Linked DNA regions of Aquitalea magnusonii. The main gene of each other region encodes a partner of the protein of the gene in region 2 in a complex. Links are inferred from orthologs where the notes say so. Each region holds a gene or a part of one and is shown on either strand. Other genes may lie near its edges.

The links.
Region 1: the proteins of eno (region 2) and DLM_RS03620 are in contact, whole or in part, in a solved structure (PDB 2FYM), measured with the Escherichia coli proteins. The link is inferred for Aquitalea magnusonii from one-to-one orthologs.

The regions. Positions count from the first base shown.
Region 1 is NZ_AP018823.1:749,685-766,940, forward strand. The notes cover bases 7,551-11,239. They hold DLM_RS03620 (Rne/Rng family ribonuclease), read left to right. Parts: upstream 7,551-7,925; coding sequence 7,926-11,039; downstream 11,040-11,239. In the rest of the region: aat (leucyl/phenylalanyl-tRNA--protein transferase), read left to right, coding at 1-620; DLM_RS03575 (arginyltransferase), read left to right, coding at 607-1,338; DLM_RS03580 (glycine zipper 2TM domain-containing protein), read right to left, coding at 1,401-1,868; DLM_RS03585 (quinone-dependent dihydroorotate dehydrogenase), read right to left, coding at 1,885-2,925; DLM_RS03590 (malonic semialdehyde reductase), read right to left, coding at 3,026-3,616; flagellar motor protein MotD, read right to left, coding at 3,643-4,470; DLM_RS03600 (S49 family peptidase), read right to left, coding at 4,494-5,432; DLM_RS03605 (Rieske (2Fe-2S) protein), read right to left, coding at 5,474-5,833; DLM_RS03610 (HAD-IA family hydrolase), read right to left, coding at 5,809-6,468; DLM_RS03615 (RluA family pseudouridine synthase), read right to left, coding at 6,468-7,403; DLM_RS03630 (LysR family transcriptional regulator), read left to right, coding at 11,301-12,233; DLM_RS03635 (ABC transporter substrate-binding protein), read left to right, coding at 12,500-13,654; DLM_RS03640 (ABC transporter ATP-binding protein), read left to right, coding at 13,715-14,731; DLM_RS03645 (ABC transporter permease), read left to right, coding at 14,742-15,698; DLM_RS03650 (ABC transporter permease), read left to right, coding at 15,688-16,503; DLM_RS03655 (gamma-aminobutyraldehyde dehydrogenase), read left to right, coding at 16,520-17,256. UniProt on the Escherichia coli protein: Endoribonuclease that plays a central role in RNA processing and decay. Required for the maturation of 5S and 16S rRNAs and the majority of tRNAs. Also involved in the degradation of most mRNAs.
Region 2 is NZ_AP018823.1:3,085,414-3,089,630, forward strand. Bases 1-2,937 are described here. They hold eno (phosphopyruvate hydratase), read left to right. Parts: upstream 1-795; coding sequence 796-2,079; downstream 2,080-2,937. Other genes in these bases: kdsA (3-deoxy-8-phosphooctulonate synthase), read left to right, coding at 1-693; ftsB (cell division protein FtsB), read left to right, coding at 2,087-2,377; DLM_RS14700 (GGDEF domain-containing protein), read left to right, coding at 2,454-2,937. Also shown: more of DLM_RS14700, read left to right, coding at 2,938-4,217. UniProt on the Escherichia coli protein: Catalyzes the reversible conversion of 2-phosphoglycerate (2-PG) into phosphoenolpyruvate (PEP). It is essential for the degradation of carbohydrates via glycolysis.

The DNA.
Region 1 (17,256 bases), 2.3 Mb from region 2 along the record:
GCGGGGACTTGTCTCCAGCCCGGCTGCTACTGGGCTACTCCCAGGGCATCTTCCCATGGTTTTCCGAGGGAGAGCCCATCTTGTGGTGGTCGCCAGCCCGCCGCATGGTGCTGTTTCCCGAGCAACTGCACGTCAGGCGTTCGCTGGACAAGGTGCTGCGTAATCGTTCCTACCGTGTAACTATTGATACCGCCTTTGCGCAGGTGATTGCGGCCTGTGCCGCACCCCGCCCCGGTGCTGCCGGAACCTGGATCATCCCGCCCATGGTGGATGCCTACTGCCGGCTGCATGCTCTTGGTGCCGCCCACTCCTTTGAAGTGTGGATGGATGGTGAGCTTGCCGGTGGTTTGTATGGTGTCGCACTAGGCCGGATGTTTTACGGCGAATCGATGTTTTCTCACCGTACTGATGCCTCCAAGATTGCCTTTGTCCACATGGCCCGCCACCTGGGGCAGCATGGTGTCCGGATGATCGATTGCCAGATGCACACCCGGCATCTGGAAAGTCTGGGGGCAAGGCTGATTCCAAGAAGCCTTTTTCTTGCTAAGCTGAAGCAAAGTACGCTTGAACCCCAGGCGGACAGCATGTGGACCTATCACTTCGACAATGAGCCATCGTGATGCCCCATCGGCGGTTGCCATCCATTTTTATGCAACCGCACCGTACCCTTGCAGCTATCTGGACGATCGCCAGGCGCGGTCGCAGGTAGCCATTCCTGCCGAAGCCATCGACGCCGCCGTGTATAGCCAGTTGGTGAAGCTGGGTTTTCGCCGTAGCGGCCTGTATACCTATCGACCGTATTGCGACAGTTGCCAGGCTTGCGTGCCGGTGAGGCTGCCGGTGGCGGAGTTTGTGCCCAACCGCAGCCAGCGTCGCGGCTGGAGGCGTCTGCAGCAGATGGATGTCAGGCTGTTGCCGCTGGAGTTCCGTGACGATCATTACCAGCTCTATCACCGTTATCAGCAATCACGCCATGCTGGAGGCGGCATGGCCGAGGACAATGTGCAGCAGTATTCGGAGTTCATCCTGAAAAGCGGTGTCGAGAGTGTGCTGGCGGAGTTCCGGCTGGCAGGAGAGCTGAAAATGGTCAGCCTGATCGACCGTCTGTCGGATGGACTGTCGGCGGTGTATACCTTTTACGCGCCGGAAGATACCAAGGCGGGCTATGGCGTGTTCAATGTGCTGTGGCAGGTGGAACTGGCGCGGACATGGGGCTTGCCCTATCTGTACCTGGGCTACTGGATTGCCGATTGTCGCAAGATGGCCTACAAGTCGCAGTACCGTCCGCTGGAGTGCCTGCATGATGGGCGCTGGGTAAGGATGCCGCCAACGGCCTGAGGCGGCAAATGCACAACAGGCCGAGCCAGCTCAGCCTGTTGCGTGTTGCATAGTGCTGCTGGTCAGAAGGGGACTACGCGATCGTCGCCACTGCCGGTCAGTACCCGCACGCGCTGGCCGGCGGCCAGCGGGATGTCGGCATCCTGCACGATGGAAATCATGCGGCCACTGCCATCCAGCTTGACGGTCACTTCCAGTGCGTTCTTGGTGCCCAGGCTACGCTGGGCGGCCTGGGTGCCAAAGCCGCCGGCCAGTGCGCCGACAATGCCGCCGGCAATCGAACCGCGGCCACCACCCAGCTCACTGCCAGCCAGTCCGCCCAAGGCGGCACCGCCCAGCGTCAGCAGTTCGTTGTTCTTGCCTTCCATCTTCACGTTGCTCACCGATACCACGGTGCCGAGTTCAACGGTTTGTGCGCGGCGCATCTGGCCTTGCGAATAGACTGCAGCCGAGTCCGAGGTGGCGCAGCCGGCCAGCAGGCCGAGTGAAAGGCTGCCCAGCAAGGCCAGGCGGGTCATCTTGTAAAACATGATGGGCTCCTTGAAATCAGTTTCGGGATTGTTGCTGCAAATGCCGCGCAATGGCCTGGCTGCACTGGGAAATCAGTGGCGGACCCTGATAGATCAGGCCGCTGTACAGTTGCACCAGCGCAGCACCAGCTTGCAGTTTTTCCACGGCATCCGCGCCACTGAAAATACCGCCTACGCCAATGATGGGCAGGCTGCCGTCCAGTTCGCGTGCCAGCTTGCGAATCAGTGCTGTCGAGCGCTCACGTACCGGCGCGCCAGACAGGCCCCCGGCCTCGTCTTGCAAGGGATGGCCGGCAATCTCCACGCGCGACAAGGTGGTATTGGTGGCAATCACACCATCAATCTTGTTGACAGTCAGCAAGCGGGCAATGTCGGCAATCTGTTCGTCGTCCAGGTCGGGCGCAATCTTGACTGCCAGCGGCACGTAGCGGCCATGCTGGTCGGCTAATTGCTGCTGACGGGTTTTGAGAGCAGTCAGCAGGCGGGATAGTTCATCGCCCTGTTGCAACTGACGCAGATTCTTGGTGTTGGGCGAGGAGATGTTGACCGTGATATAGCTGGCATAGGCATATACCTTGTCCAGGCAGATCAGGTAGTCATCCACGGCATTTTCGATGGGAGTGACCGCATTCTTGCCGATATTGATGCCCAATACGCCGTTGAAGTGGCAATTGCGCACATTGTCCAGCAGCACATCGACACCACGGTTGTTGAAGCCCATGCGGTTGATGATGCCCTGATGCTCCGGTACGCGGAACAGGCGCGGTTTGGGGTTGCCATCTTGCGGGCGTGGCGTGATGGTGCCGATTTCCAGAAAACCGAAACCCAGTGCCGCCAGTGCATCGATATGATCACCGTTCTTGTCCAGCCCTGCCGCCAGGCCTACCGCATTGGGAAAGGTCAGGCCCATGGCCTTGACTGGCGCACGCGTGGCCGCGGGGGCTGCCAGGGACAGCAGGCGCAACTGGTGTGCCTTGTCCAGCAGGTGCAGGGTATGTTCGTGGGCGGTTTCTGCGTCAAATCTGAACAGCAGAGGGCGCAGAAGGGGGTAGAGCATCGGCGTCTCCGGAGTGAATATGGCCGCTAGTATAACCGGGGAGGCAGGTGAAACCGAAGTTTTGACGGTCAGCAGCCTGGCTGACCGTCAGAATGGCGGCTCAGAGGATCTGGCAGACGTCGGCGAAATCAAAGCGCGGCGCGCGCGGGTGCAGCTTGCCGGCTTCGCCATAGCCCAGATTGATCAGGAAGTTGGATTTGAACCGTCCATCCGGGAAAAAGGCCTGATCCACGCCGGCATTGTCAAAGCCGGACATCGGGCCGCAGTCCAGTCCCAGCGAGCGCGCAGCCATGATCAGGTAAGCGCCTTGCAGGCTGCTGTTGCGTGCCGCGGTGGATTCTATCGCTGCGGCATTGCCTTCAAACCAGCTCTTGGCATCGGCATGCGGGTACAGGCGCGGCAGATGTTCGTAAAACTGCATGTCTTGGGCCACGATCACGCACACCGGTGCGCTAAGTGTTTTGTCCACATTGCCTTCCATCAAGAAGGGGCGCAGTTGTTCCTTGGCAGCGCTGCTTTTGAGGAAGACAAAGCGTGCTGGCGAGGCATTGGCGCTGGTGGGGCAAAGCTTGAGCAGCTCAAACAATTGTTGCAGCGTTTCATCGCTGACCTCCCGCTGCTGCCAGTGGCTGTGAGTGCGGGCATCGTGAAATAGCTGCGCCAGGGCGGCTGCTGGAAGCGGAGTGCTCATCAAAATGTCCTGTTATGTTGTGAGGGCTACTTGCCCACCGGCACCGCGGCAGGCGCGGATGCCGCGCTGGTGGAAGATCGCGATGGCAGCACTTCGGCTTCGTTCTGGTCTTCAGCCAGCACGGTGATGGAGACGCGGCGGTTGGTGGCGCGGCCGTCCGGAGTGGCATTGTCGGCCACCGGCAGATTTTCGCCACGCCCCACGGCAACCAGCCGTGCCGGGCTGATGCCGTTTTCCTGGAACAGCCGCACCACGCTGCCGGCCCGTGCGGCGGACAGCTCCCAGTTGGAGGGATAGGTGGAGGTCTTGATCGGCACGTTGTCGGTAAAGCCTTCCACCCGGATCTGGTTGTCCACCTTGGACAGCAGGGCAGCCATGCTGGACATGATCTGACGTGACTGGTCGTTGGGTGTTGCCTGGCCTACCGGAAAGAGGGCGGTGTCGCGGATGTCCACGGTAATGCCCTTGGGGCTTTGCGTGATGTTGACCTGGCCGCCCTTGACCAGCGGGTCCATCACCTTGGCCATGTCGGCGGCCAGTGAACCCTGCTTGGAAGCCGGGTCGATGTGGTGATCACCCTTTACCGCCTTGGCAATCGGCTTGGTGTCGGGAATCTCTATCATGGTGTTGGCTCCGCCGGTGGGCGGGGTGGTCTGGATATTGATGGCAGAACCACTACGGAAAGCATCGACGATGGCGGAGGACAACACCCGGTATTTGCCTTCGTTGACCGAGGAAATGGCATACATCACCACGAAAAAGGCAAACAGCAGGGTGATGAAGTCGGAATAGGAAACCAGCCAGCGTTCGTGGTTCTCGTGTTCTTCTTCCTGCCGACGTCTTCTGCGTGCCATTGTGTGCTCCGTGGACCGTATGATCAGAACAGGCGGGTGTTGAACAGGCTGCGTACGCCGCCGGCAAACTCCACGCCAATCTTGCGTGCCACGCGGCTGGACAGGTCATCCTGTTGAGTGTAATCCACGGTTTTTTCTGCCTTGATCACGTCGCGCGCAACCGAGCGGGTATTACCCAGGCCGTCGGCCAGTCCCAGCGGAATGCCCTTCTCGCCAATCCACACCATGCCGGAAAAAAGCTGCGGATCACTCTTGAGCCGGCTGCCGCGGCCATCCTTCACCGCCTTGATGAACTGCTGGTGGATGTCATCCAGCAATTGCTGGCGGATGGCATCCTGCTTGGGATTGACCGGGGAGAAGGGGTCGCCCATGGCCTTGTTTTCACCTGCTGTCTTCAGGCGGCGCTCCACGCCCAGCTTGTCCATCAGCCCGGTAAAGCCAAAGCCGTCCGACAGTACGCCGATGGAGCCGATGATGCTGGCCTTGTCGACAAAAATCTTGTCGGCAGCGGCGGCAATGTAATAGCAACCGGAGGCGCACACTTCCTGCACCGTGACATACACCGGGATGCTGGGGTGCAGCTTCTTCTGGCGGCGGATTTCATCATAGGCCATGCCGGACAGCACCGGGCTGCCGCCAGGGCTGTTGGCCTCGATGATGATGCCGCGCGTGCCGCGGTCTCCGTAGGCGTCTTCCAGTGCGGCGCTCAGTTTTTCGGCGGTATTGTTTTCGCTGTCGATCACGCCATCCAGGCTGATGACGGCAGTGTGGCCGCTGCCGGTGAGGGCCTCGGTCGATTTGTCATCATTACGCAGGAAGATGGTGGCCAGTAGTGCAGCGATGATGCCCAGCCACACCAGGCGGAAAAAGATTTTCCAGCGTCGGGCGCGGCGTTGTTCCACCACGGCGGCCATGGCCAGTTTTTCCACTAGCTGGCGTTCCCAGTTCGGAGTGTCGTTCATTGTGCTTGCCCTGAGTGCGAATGTCGGCAGTCTAGCAAAAATCAGTCAGGCATGACATTCAGCCATACCTTGCCCTCCGCCTCCATCAGCGGCAGCGCCTGCAGGCTTTGCCCGCGGCAAGGGCCGCCCACGCAGCGGCCATTTGCCGGCAAATACAGTGCGCCATGCATGCTGCACACCAGGTACTGGCCGGACAGATCAAATACATTGCCATCCTGCAAATCCAGCTCGATGGGAATGTGGCGGCAGGCGTTCAGATAGCCGTACACCCGGCCCTGATAGCGCAGGGCGATGGCAGCTTGCGGCTGGCCATCCGGGCCAGGCACTTCAAAGCGCACCGCGCGGCCGCTATCGAGCAGGGCCGCGCTGTCGCAGATCAGTCTAGCCGTGTCAGCAGCCATTGCTGCAACTCCGCAAAACTGTGAACGATGGTTTGCGGCTGGCAGTCCTGCAGCAGCTTCACGTCGTGGGCGCCGTAACTTACCCCCACGCCATGGGCCCGCGCATTCAGTGCCATGTTCAGGTCGTGGCTGGTGTCGCCAATCATCACGGTGCGCGCCAGTTCCACGCCCAACTCGTCGCTGATTTCCTGCAGCATGGCCGGATGCGGTTTGGAGTGGCATTCGTCCACGGTGCGGGTGGCATCAAACAAAGGCCCCAGGCCGGTTTCCGCCAGCAGGCGATTGAGGCCCACCCGGCTGTTGCCGGTGGCCACCGCGATGAACACGCCGCGTTCGCGCAAGGCGTGCAGGCCTTCGCGCACACCATCAAACAATGTCACGCCATCGTCACTGCTGCGGTAATGGCGGATGAAGCTCTCGGTGAGGGCTTTGTGCTGGCTGTCGTCAAGGCCGGGGCAGGCCATGTGCAGCGCCTGATCCAGCCGCAGGCCGATCACATGACTGGCGGCCTGGCGGTCTGGCACCGGCAGGCCCAGTTCGCGGCAGGCATTCTGGATGGAGTGGGTGATATGCGCGGTGGAGTCCATCAGCGTACCGTCCCAGTCGAATACCAGCAGGTCGTAAACACGTGCCATCAGCGCCTCAGTTTCTGCAAAAAGCCTTCCAGTTCGGCAGGCAAGGGGGCTTCCAGTTTGAGTGGCTCGCCGGTCAGCGGGTGGGGCAGGGTCAGGCTGCGCGCGTGCAGGAACATGCGCTTGAGGCCGCTGCGCGCCAGTTCCTTGTTAAGCGCAAAGTCGCCGTATTTTTCATCACCGGCAATCGGACAGCCACTGGCTTGCATGTGTACGCGGATCTGGTGGGTGCGACCGGTACGCAAATGGGCTTCCACCAGGGTGAAGTCGGCAAAGCGTTCCACAATGCTGAAATTGGTGTGGGCAAACTGGCCGTCGTCGCCTTCGGCCACCTTGACGCGACGTTCGCCGTCGGCGGTGTGGAACTTGAACAAGGGCAGCTTGACCGCTTTCTTGCTGGGGTCCCATTGGCCGATGCCCAGAGCCAGATAGCGTTTGTCCGGCACGTTCGCGCGCATCATGTCGTGCAGCTTCACCAGCGCCGAGCGTTTCTTGGCCAGCATCAGCAGGCCGGAGGTTTCGCGGTCCAGCCGGTGTACCAGCTCCAGGTATTTCCAGTCCGGATGCGCCTTGCGCAATTGTTCGATCACACCAAAGGACACGCCGCTGCCGCCGTGTACCGCCACGCCGGCCGGCTTGTCGATCACCAGCAGGGCCGTGTCTTCGTATACCACCGGAAAACTGCCCGGCGGCACATCATTGACCGGGCGCTCGGCCAGGCGGATGGGTGGAATGCGGATCGAATCGCCCGCCTGGATGCGGTAAGCAGCGTCGATACGGCCTTTGTTCACCCGGACTTCGCCCGAGCGCAGAATGCGGTAAATATGGCTTTTTGGCACGCCTTTGAGAATGCGTACCAGAAAGTTGTCCAGCCGCTGGCCGGAATCTCCCTCGTCCACGTCAAGAAACGTGACGGAGTCTTTGCGAATGTCAGTCATATTGCTTATACTTCGTGCGCTCAACCGCACATTTCAGTGCGATGACAGCGTTCCGGAAAGCCATGGTCACAGGCAGTATTGCCGCGTGATGCTGCTGCGGGAAAGTGAACCGGCCGGCAGGGTAATGACCCTGACCTGATGCCGCGTCAACCGGCCGCAGCCAAGGTTAACTCGCTCACCAAAAAGCAGCGATGGTAATGCATTTAGTCGCATAACGCACTCACGAGTATTCCATTTCCTGATGCAAAGCCAGTCAGGAAATCTTGCAGCAAAGTTTGACCCGGCACGATTACCCTCCAGTTTGTCCAGGCTGCCCGTGATGGCAGCCCGGAAGAAAATATCCGTTGCGCCAATGCGCTCAAACCCCCGGGCTCGTGTGAAATTACGTCAGGAAGTAGGCTTGATATCTCGGTTGTAATGATCTTTATACCAACACTTCTTTCGGAAAGCGCCCATCAATAGCCTCTGGGCCGTCAAATACTGGCTGCATCCCTTGCGTGAGTGCCTGCGCAGGGAATGTTTATGAAACGCATGTTGTTTAATGCAACGCAGGCCGAAGAGCTGCGCGTTGCCATCGTTGACGGGCAAAAGCTCGTTGACCTCGATATCGAAACCGTTGGCAAGGAACAACGTAAAGGGAACATCTACAAGGGCATCATCACCCGCATCGAGCCCTCCCTTGAAGCCTGCTTTGTCGATTACGGTACCGAACGTCACGGCTTCCTGCCGTTCAAGGAAGTCTCCCGTTCTTATTTCCAGGGCTATGACGGTGGCCGTCCGCGTATTCAGGACGTGCTGCGTGAAGGCATGGAAGTGGTTGTCCAGGTGGAAAAGGACGAGCGTGGCAACAAGGGCGCAGCCCTCACCACCTATATCAGCCTGGCTGGCCGCTATCTGGTCCTGATGCCGAATAACCCGCGTGGTGGTGGCGTATCGCGCCGCATCGAGGGTGAAGAACGTCAGGAACTGAAAGACCTGCTCTCCCAGCTGGAAGTCCCCAATGGCATGAGCCTGATTGCCCGTACCGCCGGTATCGGCCGCAATCTGGAAGAACTGCAATGGGACATGGGTTACCTGATGCAGCTGTGGCGTGCCATTGAAGGCGCGGCCGGCTCGCAAAGCGCGCCTTTCCTGATTCTGCAGGAAGGCAGCCTGGTGATTCGCGCCATCCGTGACTACTACCATCCGGACATCGGCGAAATCCTGATCGACACCGACGAAATCTACGAACAGGCCCGCCAGTTCATGAGCCACGTGATGCCCAACATGGTGCATCGCGTGAAGCTGTACAAGGATCACGTACCGCTGTTCTCCCGCTTCCAGATCGAACACCAGATCGAAACCGCCTTCTCGCGCAGCGTGCAGCTGCCGTCCGGTGGTGCCATCGTGATCGACCACACCGAGGCACTGGTCTCCATCGACGTCAACTCCGCCCGCTCCACCAAGGGTGCCGACATCGAGGAAACCGCACTGCGCACCAACGTTGAAGCCGCCGAAGAAATCGCCCGCCAGCTGCGTCTGCGCGACCTGGGCGGTCTGATCGTGATCGACTTCATCGACATGGAAAACCCGAAAAACCAGCGCGAAGTGGAAAACAAGCTGCGCGATGTGCTGAAGCACGACCGCGCCCGCGTGCAAATGGGCAAGCTGTCCCGCTTTGGCCTGCTGGAACTGTCACGTCAGCGTCTGCAGCCGTCGCTGGGCGAAACCAGCCACGAGCCTTGCCCGCGCTGCCATGGCATCGGCTTCATCCGTGGTACCGAATCCTCCGCCCTGCACATCCTGCGCATCATCCAGGAAGAGGCGATGAAGGAAAACACCGGTGCAGTACACGCACAAGTGCCGGTTGACGTCGCCACCTTCCTGCTGAACGAAAAGCGTGCCGAAATCCACTCCATCGAAGAGCGTCTGGACGTGGATGTGGTGCTGATTCCGAACATCCATCTGGAAACCCCGCATTACAAGATCGCCCGTATCCGTCACGACGATCTGGCCGAACTGGGCGATGGCCCGAGCTATCTGCGCGTGGAAGTGCAGGAAGAAGACATCATCACCAACTTTGGTCAGGAAAAGCCGAAGGCCGAGCGTCAGGAAGCCGCAGTCAAGGGCATTACCCCGCAACAGCCGGCCCCGGTATCCTCCCAGCCCGTTGCCGCCGCTGCACCGGTGGTGGCCGAGCAGGGCGTGGTCAGCCGTTTCTTCGGCTGGGTGAAGAGCCTGTTTGCCGAGCCGGAAGCTGCTCCGCAGGAAAACGAGAAGAAAAAACCGGCCGCTGCCGGCCAGCGCGAAGGTCAGCGCAATGGCAACCGTCAGCGTAATAACGAGCGTCGTCCGGGCAGCCAGGCGCGTCGTGATCACAATGAACGTCGTCATGGCGAAGAAGCCGGCAAGCGTCCGACCGAAGCCCGTGCCGATGGCGAGCGTCAGGATGGCCGTCGTCAGTCCTCCCGTGACCGTGGCGATCGTCAAGAGCGTCCGGAACGCGTAGAACGCCCGGAACGTGCCGAGCGTACCGAACGCGCAGAGCGTCCGGAACGTGCCGAGCGCAGCGAACAGCCGCAACGCGAACCGCGTCAGCGTCGTGAACGCGAGCCGCGTGAAAACCGCGAAGCGCGTGAACAGAATGCCCGCCCGCAAACTGAAGAGCGTAGCGAACAAGCTGCACCGCAGGCGGCCGAGAAGCCGTCCCGTCGTCGCCAGCAGGCCGAGCGCAACGAAGCTGACAAGCCGCAGGCTGCCGCGCAGGAAGAACTGAACCTGAACAGCGCTGAAGGTGTGGAAGCTGCCGCCGAGTCTGCCGAGCAACAAGAGCGTGGCGAACGTGGTCGTCGTCGTCGTGGCCGTCGTGACCGTCGCCGTGACAATGTCGAAGGCGATAACACTGCTCAGGTGGCAGAAACTGCTGCTGGCGATGTGACTGCCGAAGTGGCGGCGGTTGCTGGCGTGGCTGCCGCTGCTGCGGTTGCGGTAGCTGCCGACGCTGTCGCCCAGCCGGCTGCCGAAGTGATCGCCCAGCCGGCAGCAGAAGCTGCCGTTGCAGTGGACGTGGTGGAAGTTGCCGTGGCTCCGGCCGAGGTAGCGCAAGAAGTTGTTGCCCCGGTGGCGGCACCGGTCGAGACCCTTGCTGTTGAAGCCGCCCCGGTTGAAGTTGCACCCGAACCGGCTGCGCAGGCAGAACAAGTGGTGGTGGCCGAGGTGGCTGCGCCTGCTGCAGTTGTCGTTACCGAAGCTGCTGTGGCTGTCGAGACTGTGGAAGTTGCCGAAGTGGCTGCCCCGCTGGAGCAGATCAGCACCGTGGTTGAAACCAAGGTGGCGCAGGCTGAGGTGGCCATTGCCGCCGAAGCGGCACCTGCCGAACAGCCTGCTGCTGCCCAAGTTGCAGAAGTTGCCGTGAGCGAGCCTGTGGCCGTGGCACCGGTGGTGGTGGAAACTGCGGCAGCAGCCCAGCCCAAGCTGGAAGCCGAGTTGCCGGCGGATCTGGGCGGCCTGGTGATGGTTGCCACCAAGGCGGTATCCGACGTGGTGGTGCCACAAGTGGAAGTGCCGACTGGTCCGCGTCGCCGCGATGTGGTGCGTCAGGCAGCAGAGCAGCCGGTGGCGATTGAACTCAAGCAGGTGGAAACCCGCAATAGCTGATGCCGTGCATGGCCCCTGCAAAAACTACTTGCAGGGGCTTGACGGTTTCACAAAGAGTTTATAGAATAGCTTTCTCTTTAGGCAATTCCCTGATAGCTCAGTCGGTAGAGCGACGGACTGTTAATCCGCAGGTCGCAGGTTCGAGCCCTGCTCGGGGAGCCAAGCATTTGAAGCCCAGTCAGCAATGACTGGGCTTTTTGCATTGTGCTGTCCGTCCTGGCTGCGCTCGGGCACAATCTGCCAGATAACAAGGACTGGTAGTTGAAAGGGGTTGGGGTGTCGATCACGCTGAAAAACGTGCGCTATTTTGTTGCCGTGGCCGAGATGGAATCCATTTCTCGTGCGGTGCAGGACCTGAATGTTTCGCAATCGGTGGTGACTGAGGCCATTCGCGCGCTGGAGGATGATCTGGGGGTGCTGTTGTTTACCCGTCACGCCCGTGGCATGAGCCTGACCCATGCCGGTTATCAGTTTCTGCGCCATGCCCACCAGATTCTGGCCTCGGTGCGCCATGCCCGCGAAGCCCTGTCTACCCGACCTGATGCCGTCACCGGCCAGCTCAATATCGGCGTCACCAGCCTGGTATGCGGTTACTTTCTGCCCTATCTGCTGGAGCGGTTTCGCAGCACCTTCCCGCAAGTGGAAGTGCGGGTGGTGGAGGATCAGCGCGACTATATCGAACACCTGCTGGTCAATGGCGAGCTGGATGCCGCAGTCCTCATTGTTTCCAATGTGCAGAACCGTCAGGCCTTGCATACCGAGGTGTTGCAACAATCCAGCTATCGCCTGTGGCTGCCTTCCGGTCATCGCTTGCTGGATGGTGGTGGGGTGACACTGTCGGATCTGGCCGACCAGCCCTTGGTGGCGCTGAAGCTGGACGAGCTGGAAGACGTGGCCACCGCGCTATGGCGGCAGATTGGCCGCAAGCCGCAACTGGCGGTGCGTACTGCGTCGGTGGAGGCCATGCGTAGCCTGGTGGCGACTGGTGCCGGGCTGGCCATCATGCCGGATGTGCTGTATCGCCCCTGGTCGCTGGAGGGGGATAGGCTGGAGGTGCTGCCCTTGCAGGAGGCAACGCCGACACTGGAAGTCGGGGTGGTATGGCGGCGCGGCATGCAGGTTTCTGACAACACCCATAACTTCCTTACCCTGGCCAGAGAGTACAGTCGCAGCCACAAACAGACCTTCTCCTGATATCTGTTTAAAAGATAATCGCGTATTGCTGATCGGAATTTTCGATAAATTACCCAATGTCATGTGGTAGACCTGGTCTGCACGGCGGTCCGGTGTAGTTTCTGTGGTCTGCGTTATTCCCATTTGCCTGCCTCTGGCATGAGCTATCTGTTTTTCCAATTGCTGTCATTGGCCACACTGGCTAGGGGCGCTGGCGAACACTGCCTAGAATCGGCTCACACATTCCCAGACGCACAATGCGCAGTCCTTGGAGAAGGAGAAACGTGATGCAAAGCAGCCTGATTCGCCTGACCGCCGCCTTGGTCAGTTCCAGCCTGATTGCCCCTGCCGTGCTGGCCGCACCGCTGACCAGCCTGGGCAAGCCGGAAGGCAAGCTCAATATCATTGCCTGGCCGGGCTATATCGAACGTGGTCAGAGCGACAAGAACTACGATTGGGTGACCGGCTTTGAAAAAGCCACCGGTTGCCAGGTGAACGTCAAGACCGCCGCCACCTCGGATGAAATGGTGTCGCTGATGAATTCGCCCAATTACGACCTGGTGACGGCATCGGGCGATGCCTCGCTGCGGCTGATTTATGGCAAGAAGGTGCAGGAAATCAATCCGGCCCTGATTCCCAGCTGGAAGACGCTGGACCCGCGCGTGAAGAACGGCAACTGGTTCACCGTGGCCGGCAAGCCCTATGGTGTGCCCTACCAGTGGGGGGCCAACTTCCTGATGTACAACAGCAAGATCTTTCCCAAAGCACCTAGTAGCTGGTCGGTGGTGTTTGAGCCGGGCAATCTGCCGGACGGCAAGCCCAACAAGGGCCGGGTGCAAGCATACGACGGTGCCATCTATATTGCCGACGCTGCGCTTTACCTGATGCACAAGAACCCCAAGCTGGGCATCAAGGACCCGTATGAACTGAACGAGGCCCAGTACGCTGCCGTGCTGCAACTGCTGCGCCAGCAAAAGGGCCTGACCCATCGTTACTGGCACGATGTCACGGTACAGATGAACGACTTCAAGAAAGAAGGCGTGGCGGTTTCCAGTGCCTGGGGGTACACCATCAACACCCTGCAAGCAGAGAAATTCCCGGTGGCCGGCACCATTCCGCAAGAAGGGGCCACCGGCTGGGCTGATACCACCATGCTGCATGCCCAGGCCCAGCACCCGGTTTGTGCATACAAGTGGATGGAGTGGTCGCTCAACAAGAATCTGCAATCCGCACTGGCCGAATGGTTTGGTTCCAATCCGGTGGTGGCGGACGCCTGCAAGACCAAGGCTCCTGGTGGCAGCAATTTCTGCCAGAGCAACGGTTTTGACCGCTTCGGCCAGATCCGCTTCTGGCGTACGCCGGTGGCCAAGTGCAGCCAGGGTAGCTGTGTGCCCTACAGCCGCTGGACTGCCGATTACATTGCCATCATGGGCGGTCGCTGACCGCATGCAGAACATGCTGCCTGCCGGTGTGCGAGCGGTGGGCAGCGGGGAGCTTTGTTCATGAGCCTTGCCGTTCGTTTCCAACAGGTCAGCCGCCATTACGATGCCGTGCGCGCGGTTGACCAGATCGACCTTGCCATTGCCGAGGGCGAATTCTTTTCCATGCTGGGGCCGTCCGGTTCCGGCAAAACCACCAGTCTGCGGCTGATTGCCGGTTTCGAGCAGCCCAGCAGTGGCTCCATCCAGATTTTCGGCCGTGAAGCCGCTGGCCTGCCGCCCAATCTGCGTGACGTCAACACCGTGTTCCAGGACTACGCGCTGTTTCCGCACATGAGTGTGCTGGACAATGTGGCCTACGGGCTGATGATCAAGGGCGTGGCCCGTGCCGAGCGTCATCGCCGTGCCGAAGCCATGCTGGAAATGGTCAAGCTGGGGCAGTACGGCAGCCGCCGCCCGTCGGCCCTGTCCGGTGGCCAGCGGCAGCGCGTGGCACTGGCGCGGGCGCTGATCCTGCAGCCGCGTGTCCTGCTGCTGGATGAACCGCTGGGCGCGCTGGACCTGAAACTGCGCGAACAGATGCAGACCGAGCTGAAAGCTCTGCAGCGCAAGCTGGGTATTACCTTCATCTATGTCACCCATGATCAGGGCGAGGCACTGTCGATGTCGGACCGGGTGGCGGTGTTCAACAAGGGCCGTATCGAACAGATTGCCGCCCCGCAAGAACTCTACACCCGTCCGGCCACCGCCTTTGTGGCCGACTTTGTCGGTACTTCCAATGTGTTCGATGCCGCTTGGGCCGCCAGCCTGACCGGCCAGCAGCAGGCTTTTGCCGTGCGGCCAGAGCGCATACGTCCGGCACAAGACGGCCAGGATGGTGATGGCATCCGCCTGCCCACCCGTCTGCTGGATGTGCAGTATCTGGGCGCGGTCAGCCGCTACGAGCTGGAAGCCGGCCCGGAGCGCATCATCAGCATGGTGCTGCCCAATGACGATGCGGCTGCCACGCTGGCATTGACACCGGGCCAGGCCCTTACGGTATGGCTGCCGGCACAGGCCATGCATGCCTTGGCCGGTTGAGGAGGACAAGATGATGACTGCTTCGCTGCCCCAGGGGCAGATTGCGCCAGCCCGGCAGGGATTGCTGATACGCCTGGGCATCACCCTCTACCGTCACCCCGGCTTGCAACTGCTGTTGCTGCTGGCGCTGCCGCTGCTGTGGTTTGTGCTGGTGTATCTGGGTTCGCTGTGTACCTTGCTGGCTCAAAGCGTGTTCACTTTTGACGACTTCACCATGTCGGTCAGCCGGGAACTGACGCTGGAAAACTACCGGCAACTGCTGTCGCCGGCCAATCTGGACGTGGTGCTGCGCACCCTCAGCATGGCCACGCTGGTGTCGCTGGCCTCGGCAGTGCTGGCTTTCCCGCTGGCCTATTACATGGTGCGCTATGCCCGTGGCTGGCAGAAGGGCTTCTTTTATGTGGCGGTGATGCTGCCGATGTGGGCCAGCTATATCGTCAAGGTGTATGCCTGGACGGTGTTGCTGGCCAAGGGCGGCATCGTGTACTGGGCCTATCAGTCGCTGGGCTTGCAGGGCATTGTCGACTGGTTGATGACACTGCCGCTGCTGGGGGGCAATTCGCTCACCACCTCCAACCTGGGGCGCTTTACCGTGTTTACCTATATCTGGCTGCCTTTCATGATCCTGCCCATCCAGGCGGCACTGGAGCGGGTGCCGGCCAATCTGCTGCAGGCCAGTAGCGATCTGGGTGCCAGCGGTGCACAAACCTTCCGCCATGTGATTCTGCCGCTGGCTTTCCCTGGTGTGGTGGCCGGTTCCATCTTCACGTTTTCATTGACCTTGGGCGACTACATTATCCCGCAACTGATCGGCCCTTCCGGCCTGTTCATCGGCTCGATGGTGTACACCATGCAGGGTTCCATCGGCAATATGCCGCTGGCCGCCGCCTTTACCGTGGTGCCGGTGTGCATCATCGGCCTGTACCTGCTGGGTGCCCGCAAACTGGGAGCGTTCGATGCACTCTGATCAATCCGACCGCGCCCCGTGGTGGCTGCGCCTGCTGGCCTTTGGCGGCATTGGTTTCCTGTTTTTGCCCATTGCTGTGATTGTGCTGTATGCCTTCAATGCGGAAAGTTCGGGTTACAGCTTTCCGCCGCAGGGCTTCACCCTGGGCTGGTTTGCCGCTGCCTTTGCCCGCGATGATGTGCTGGCCGCCATCGGCCTGTCCTTGCGGCTGGCGGCACTGGCCACGGTGCTGGCGCTGCTGCTGGGCACACTGGCCGCCGCGGCGCTGTACCGGCGCGACTTTCTGGGCAAGGACGCCATCACCATGATGTTGATCCTGCCGATTGCACTGCCCGGCATCATCACCGGCATTGCCTTGCTGTCGGCCTTCCGGCTGGCGGACATCACGCCGGGTTTCTGGACCATCGCCATCGGCCACGCCACTTTCTGCGTGGTGGTGGTGTACAACAACGTGATTGCACGCTTTCGCCGTATCAGCACCAGTTTGCTGGAGGCCTCGCAAGACCTGGGGGCCGATATGTGGCAGAGCTTTCGCTATGTCATCCTGCCGCAGATTGCCACCGCGCTGCTGGCGGGCGGCATGCTGGCCTTTGCCTTGAGTTTTGACGAGATCATCGTCACCACCTTTACCGCCGGGAATGAAGTGACGCTGCCCATCTGGATGCTGAACCAGCTTACCCGGCCGCGCGATGTACCCATTACCAATGTGGTGGCCCTGTGCGTGATGCTGATGACAGCACTGCCCATTCTGGCTGCTTATACCCTGACCCGTGGCACGGAAGACATTGCCGGCAGCGGCAAATAGACGACGAGGACTGAGCATGGACAAGACTCTGCAATGCAAAATGCTGATCAATGGTGAATTCGTGGCCGGGGAGGGCGATGCGGAAGCCATTCTCAACCCGGCCAGCGGTGAGCTGATCGTGAAGATCAACGAAGCATCGCTGGAACAGGTACAGGCAGCCGTGGCTGCCGCCCAGGCGGCATTCCCGGCCTGGGCCGCCACCACCCCGCGCGAGCGTGCCGAAAGGCTGCTGCAACTGGCCGATGCTATCGAGGCGCGCGGGCCGGAGTTCGCCCGGCTGGAATCGCTCAACTGCGGCAAGCCCTATCATCTGGCCCTGAATGATGAAATTCCCGCCGTGGTGGATGTGTTCCGCTTCTTTGCCGGCGCGGTGCGTGCCCAGACCGGCATGCTGGCAGGTGAATACCTGCCTGGCCATACCAGCATGATCCGCCGCGACCCGCTGGGCGTGGTGGCCTCGATTGCGCCGTGGAACTACCCGCTGATGATGGCAGCCTGGAAAATGGCACCGGCGCTGGCGGCAGGCAATACCGTGGTCCTCAAGCCATCCGAGCAGACGCCGCTATCCACGCTGAAGCTGGCCGAGCTGGTGGCCGGCCTGTTTCCGGCCGGGGTGTTCAACCTGGTGCTGGGCCGGGGCGAAAGCGTGGGCAGCCCGCTGATCTCCCAGCCGCAAGTACGGATGATTTCCATCACCGGCGATGTGTCCACCGGCCAGCGCGTGCTGGAAACCGCCGCGCGTTCGGTCAAGCG
Region 2 (4,217 bases):
GACAAGGCCAACCGGTCTTCCGGCAGCTCCTTCCGCGGCTTCGGCATTGATGAAGGCCTGCGCATCCTGGACGAAGTAAAGCGTCAGATCGGCGTTCCGGTCTTGACCGATGTGCATGCAGAGAGTGAAATCGCCCAAGTCGCCAGCGTGGTGGATGTGCTGCAGACGCCGGCCTTCCTGTGCCGTCAGACTGACTTCATCCGCGCCGTGGCCCAATGTGGCAAGCCGGTCAACATCAAGAAGGGGCAGTTTCTTGCGCCGGGCGACATGAAGAATGTCATCGACAAGGCGCGCGCCGCTGCACTGGAAGCCGGTTTGCCAGAGGACAGTTTCATGGCTTGCGAGCGCGGCGTATCGTTCGGCTACAACAATCTGGTATCCGACATGCGCTCGCTGATGATCATGCGTGAAACGGCCTGCCCGGTGGTCTACGACGCCACACATTCGGTGCAACTGCCAGGCGGCCAGGGCAGCTCGTCCGGCGGACAGCGTGAATTCGTACCGGTTCTGGCCCGTGCCGCAGTTGCTGCCGGCATTGCCGGTATCTTTATGGAAACCCACCCCAATCCGGCCTGCGCCATGTCGGATGGCCCGAACGCCTGGCCGCTGGGTCGCATGAAGGAACTGCTGGCCACACTGCAGCAACTGGACAGCCTGGTGAAACAGAGCAGTTGGCCCGAGCACACTCTCTGAGTCTTCTGCAGCCCGCGTTGTGGTAGCAAGCATATATCGGCCAGCCAGCAGGCTGGCCGGCAGTGATACGGTTAACCAAGCAAGCAATTGAAGGGGACAAGTATGAGTTCGATCATTGACGTAGTAGCCCGCGAGATTCTCGACTCCCGTGGTAATCCGACTGTTGAAGCCGATGTACTGCTGGAATCCGGCGTGATGGGCCGCGCAGCCGTACCGAGCGGTGCCTCCACCGGCGAGAAGGAAGCACTGGAACTGCGTGACGGCGACAAGAGCCGCTACCTGGGCAAGGGCGTGCTGAAGGCTGTTGAAAACATCAATACCGAAATCTGCGAAGCCATCATCGGCCTCGACGCCGCAGACCAGGCCTTCATCGACAAGACCCTGATCGAGCTGGACGGCACCGAAACCAAGTCCCGCCTGGGTGCCAATGCCATGCTGGCCGTTTCCATGGCTGTCGCCCGCGCCGCTGCGGAAGACGCCGGCCTGCCGCTGTACCGCTACCTGGGTGGTGCCGGCCCGATGGCCCTGCCGCTGCCGATGATGAACGTGATCAACGGTGGTGCGCACGCCAACAACACCCTGGACATCCAGGAATTCATGATCATGCCGGTTGGCGCACAAACCTTCCGCGAAGCCCTGCGCTGTGGTGCCGAAGTATTCCACAACCTGAAAAAACTGTGTGACAGCAAGGGTTACGCCACCACCGTGGGTGATGAAGGCGGCTTTGCCCCCAACCTAGCCAGCCACGAAGATGCCATCAAGCTGATTCTGGAAGCCATTGACGCTGCCGGTTACGTACCAGGCCAGGACGTGATGCTGGCACTGGACTGCGCCTCTTCCGAGTTCTACAAGGATGGCAAGTACCACCTGACCGCTGAAGGCCTGCAACTGACTTCCGAACAGTTTGCCGACTACCTGGAAACCCTGGTCAACAACTACCCGATCATCTCCATCGAAGATGGCATGAGCGAGCACGACTGGGAAGGCTGGAAGATCCTGACCGACCGTCTGGGCAAGCGCATCCAACTGGTAGGCGATGATGTATTTGTCACCAACCCGAAAATCCTGGCCAAGGGCATCGAAGCCGGCATCTGCAATTCGCTGCTGGTGAAGGTCAACCAGATCGGCACCCTGTCGGAAACCCTGAAAGCAGTTGACCTGGCCAAGCGCTCCGGCTATACCAGCGTCATGAGCCACCGTTCCGGCGAAACCGAAGACAGCACCATCGCCGATCTGGCCGTTGCCACCAACTGCATGCAGATCAAGACCGGTTCCCTGTCCCGCTCCGACCGCATGGCCAAGTACAACCAGCTGCTGCGTATCGAAGAAGAACTGGGTGATGCAGCCTGGTTCCCGGGCCGTGCCGCCTTCTACCACCTGAAGTAAGCTCACCATGCGCTGGCTGACCCTGACTCTGGTAACCCTGCTGATCGCCTTGCAATGGCCCTTGTGGTTTGGCAAGGGGAGCTGGCTCAGGGTCTGGCAGCTGGACAAGCAATTGCAGGAACAGCGGGCTGTCACGCAAAAGCTGATAGCCCGCAATGCGGCCCTGGATGCAGAAGTACGTGATCTGAAGCAAGGAACTGACGCAATTGAAGAGAGAGCGCGTAACGAACTTGGTATGATCCGCAACGGCGAGGTATTTTTTCAATTACTGGATCCGGCTACCGCGACAAAACATTGACTAAGCCAGTCCAAAACTTCGCCCTCCTGAACTAAGAATAACTATGGCTGGCTATAAAACTTCCAGGGTTTGGTCAATGACAACACAAAATCCGATAGAGGTTGCACGGGAAACGCTTAAGCAGCTCAGTCTGCGCAAGCTGCTGCCTACACCGGAAAATTTCGAGCGCGTGTACCACGAGCTCACGCAAACACCCATCGAACGAGACAACAAGCTGGGCACCCAGCTGTTACGGGCGCTGGAAACCATTCCTGCCGAATCGGCACAGAGCAAATCCTTGCTGTTGCGCCTCAAGCAGGCCACAGAAGAATCCCGCTGGGAACAACTCCCCCAGTTGGCCATCGATTTTCTCCGCTTGGCGCTCACCGAAACCAATCTGGCCCAAACCTGGGGCAGCCTGATCCAGAACCTGATCCGCAGTTGGGATTTACGCCTGCCGGATCTGCCGCAGCATCACAAACAGGCGGCACTGGAGCGGGTACTGATCAACTACGGCAATCAGCCGGAAGAGCTAAACCTCAAGCTTAGTGCGCTGGTGCGCAACTGGAATGCGCCAGCCAGCCAGCGGGAAGTGGTAGACATCACAGACAGTGCGCCACCGGCCAGCACCGGCGTTGTCGCCCCCATGGCATCCGGCCAGGATAATAGCTGGCCACTGTGGCAACGCACGCTGGCTTTTGCCCTCAAGCACGGCCTGGAACCGCGCCTGATCAGCATGCCGGACATGGTTGACTCCCTGGAGGCCCTGATCCGCGAACTGGAACAGGTCAGCGACGACGCCAGCCTCAATGTCTACATGCCCAAGCTGCGCGGCTTCATGATCAAGCTGGAACTGCAAACCCAGCAGGAAGGCCGTCTGGTATCCGGACTAACCAATCTGCTGCGCCTGTTGCTGGACAATGTGGCCGAGATCAACCGCTCGGATGACTATCTGGTAGGCCAGGTTCACTCGCTGCAGGAAGTCCTGTCACACCAGCCGCTGTCCATGCAGCAGGTTTACCAACTGGAAACCAGCCTCAAGGAAGTCATCCGCAAGCAGGGCATGCTCAAAAGCAGCCTGGATGAAGCCACCAGTTCGCTGCGCACCCTGCTGGACCGCTTCATTTCGCGCCTGGCGCAAATGACCGACAGCACCGACGACTTCCATAACAAAATCAGCAAACACAGTGAAAAACTGAAAAACACCAGTAATGTGGAAGAGCTAGGCGGCATTATTGGTGCCCTGATGGAAGATACCTCGCTGATGCAGCTGGATCTGACCCGCTCACGTGACGAACTCTTGTCGGCGCGCGAACAGGTGGTGGCTGCCGAGCAACGTATCTCCGAACTGGAAAATGCGCTGGAGGCCGCCAGTGCCAAGGTCAAGGAAGACCAGCTCACCGGGGCGTACAACCGCCGTGGGCTGGCCGAACACTTCCAACGCGAAATCAGCCGCGCCGAACGCACCAACAGCGACCTGAGCGTGGCCCTGATCGATGTCGACAATTTCAAGCAGCTTAACGACCGTTACGGCCACCTGACAGGCGATGATGCACTGAAATACCTGGTTGACGTGATCAAGCACAATCTGCGCCCGGCAGACATCGTCGCCCGTTTTGGCGGGGAAGAATTTGTCCTCCTGATGCCGGACACCCCGGTGGATGAGGCCATCGACACCGTACAGCGTCTACAGCGCGAGCTCACCCGCACCTTCTTCCTGGCCAATAACGACAGGCTGGTGATCACCTTCAGTGCCGGCATCGCCAAGTGGCACCTGGGCGAACAGGATATTGAAGTCATCGAACGCGCAGACCAGGCCATGTATCAGGCCAAGATCAGTGGCAAAAACCGTGTGGTTTCC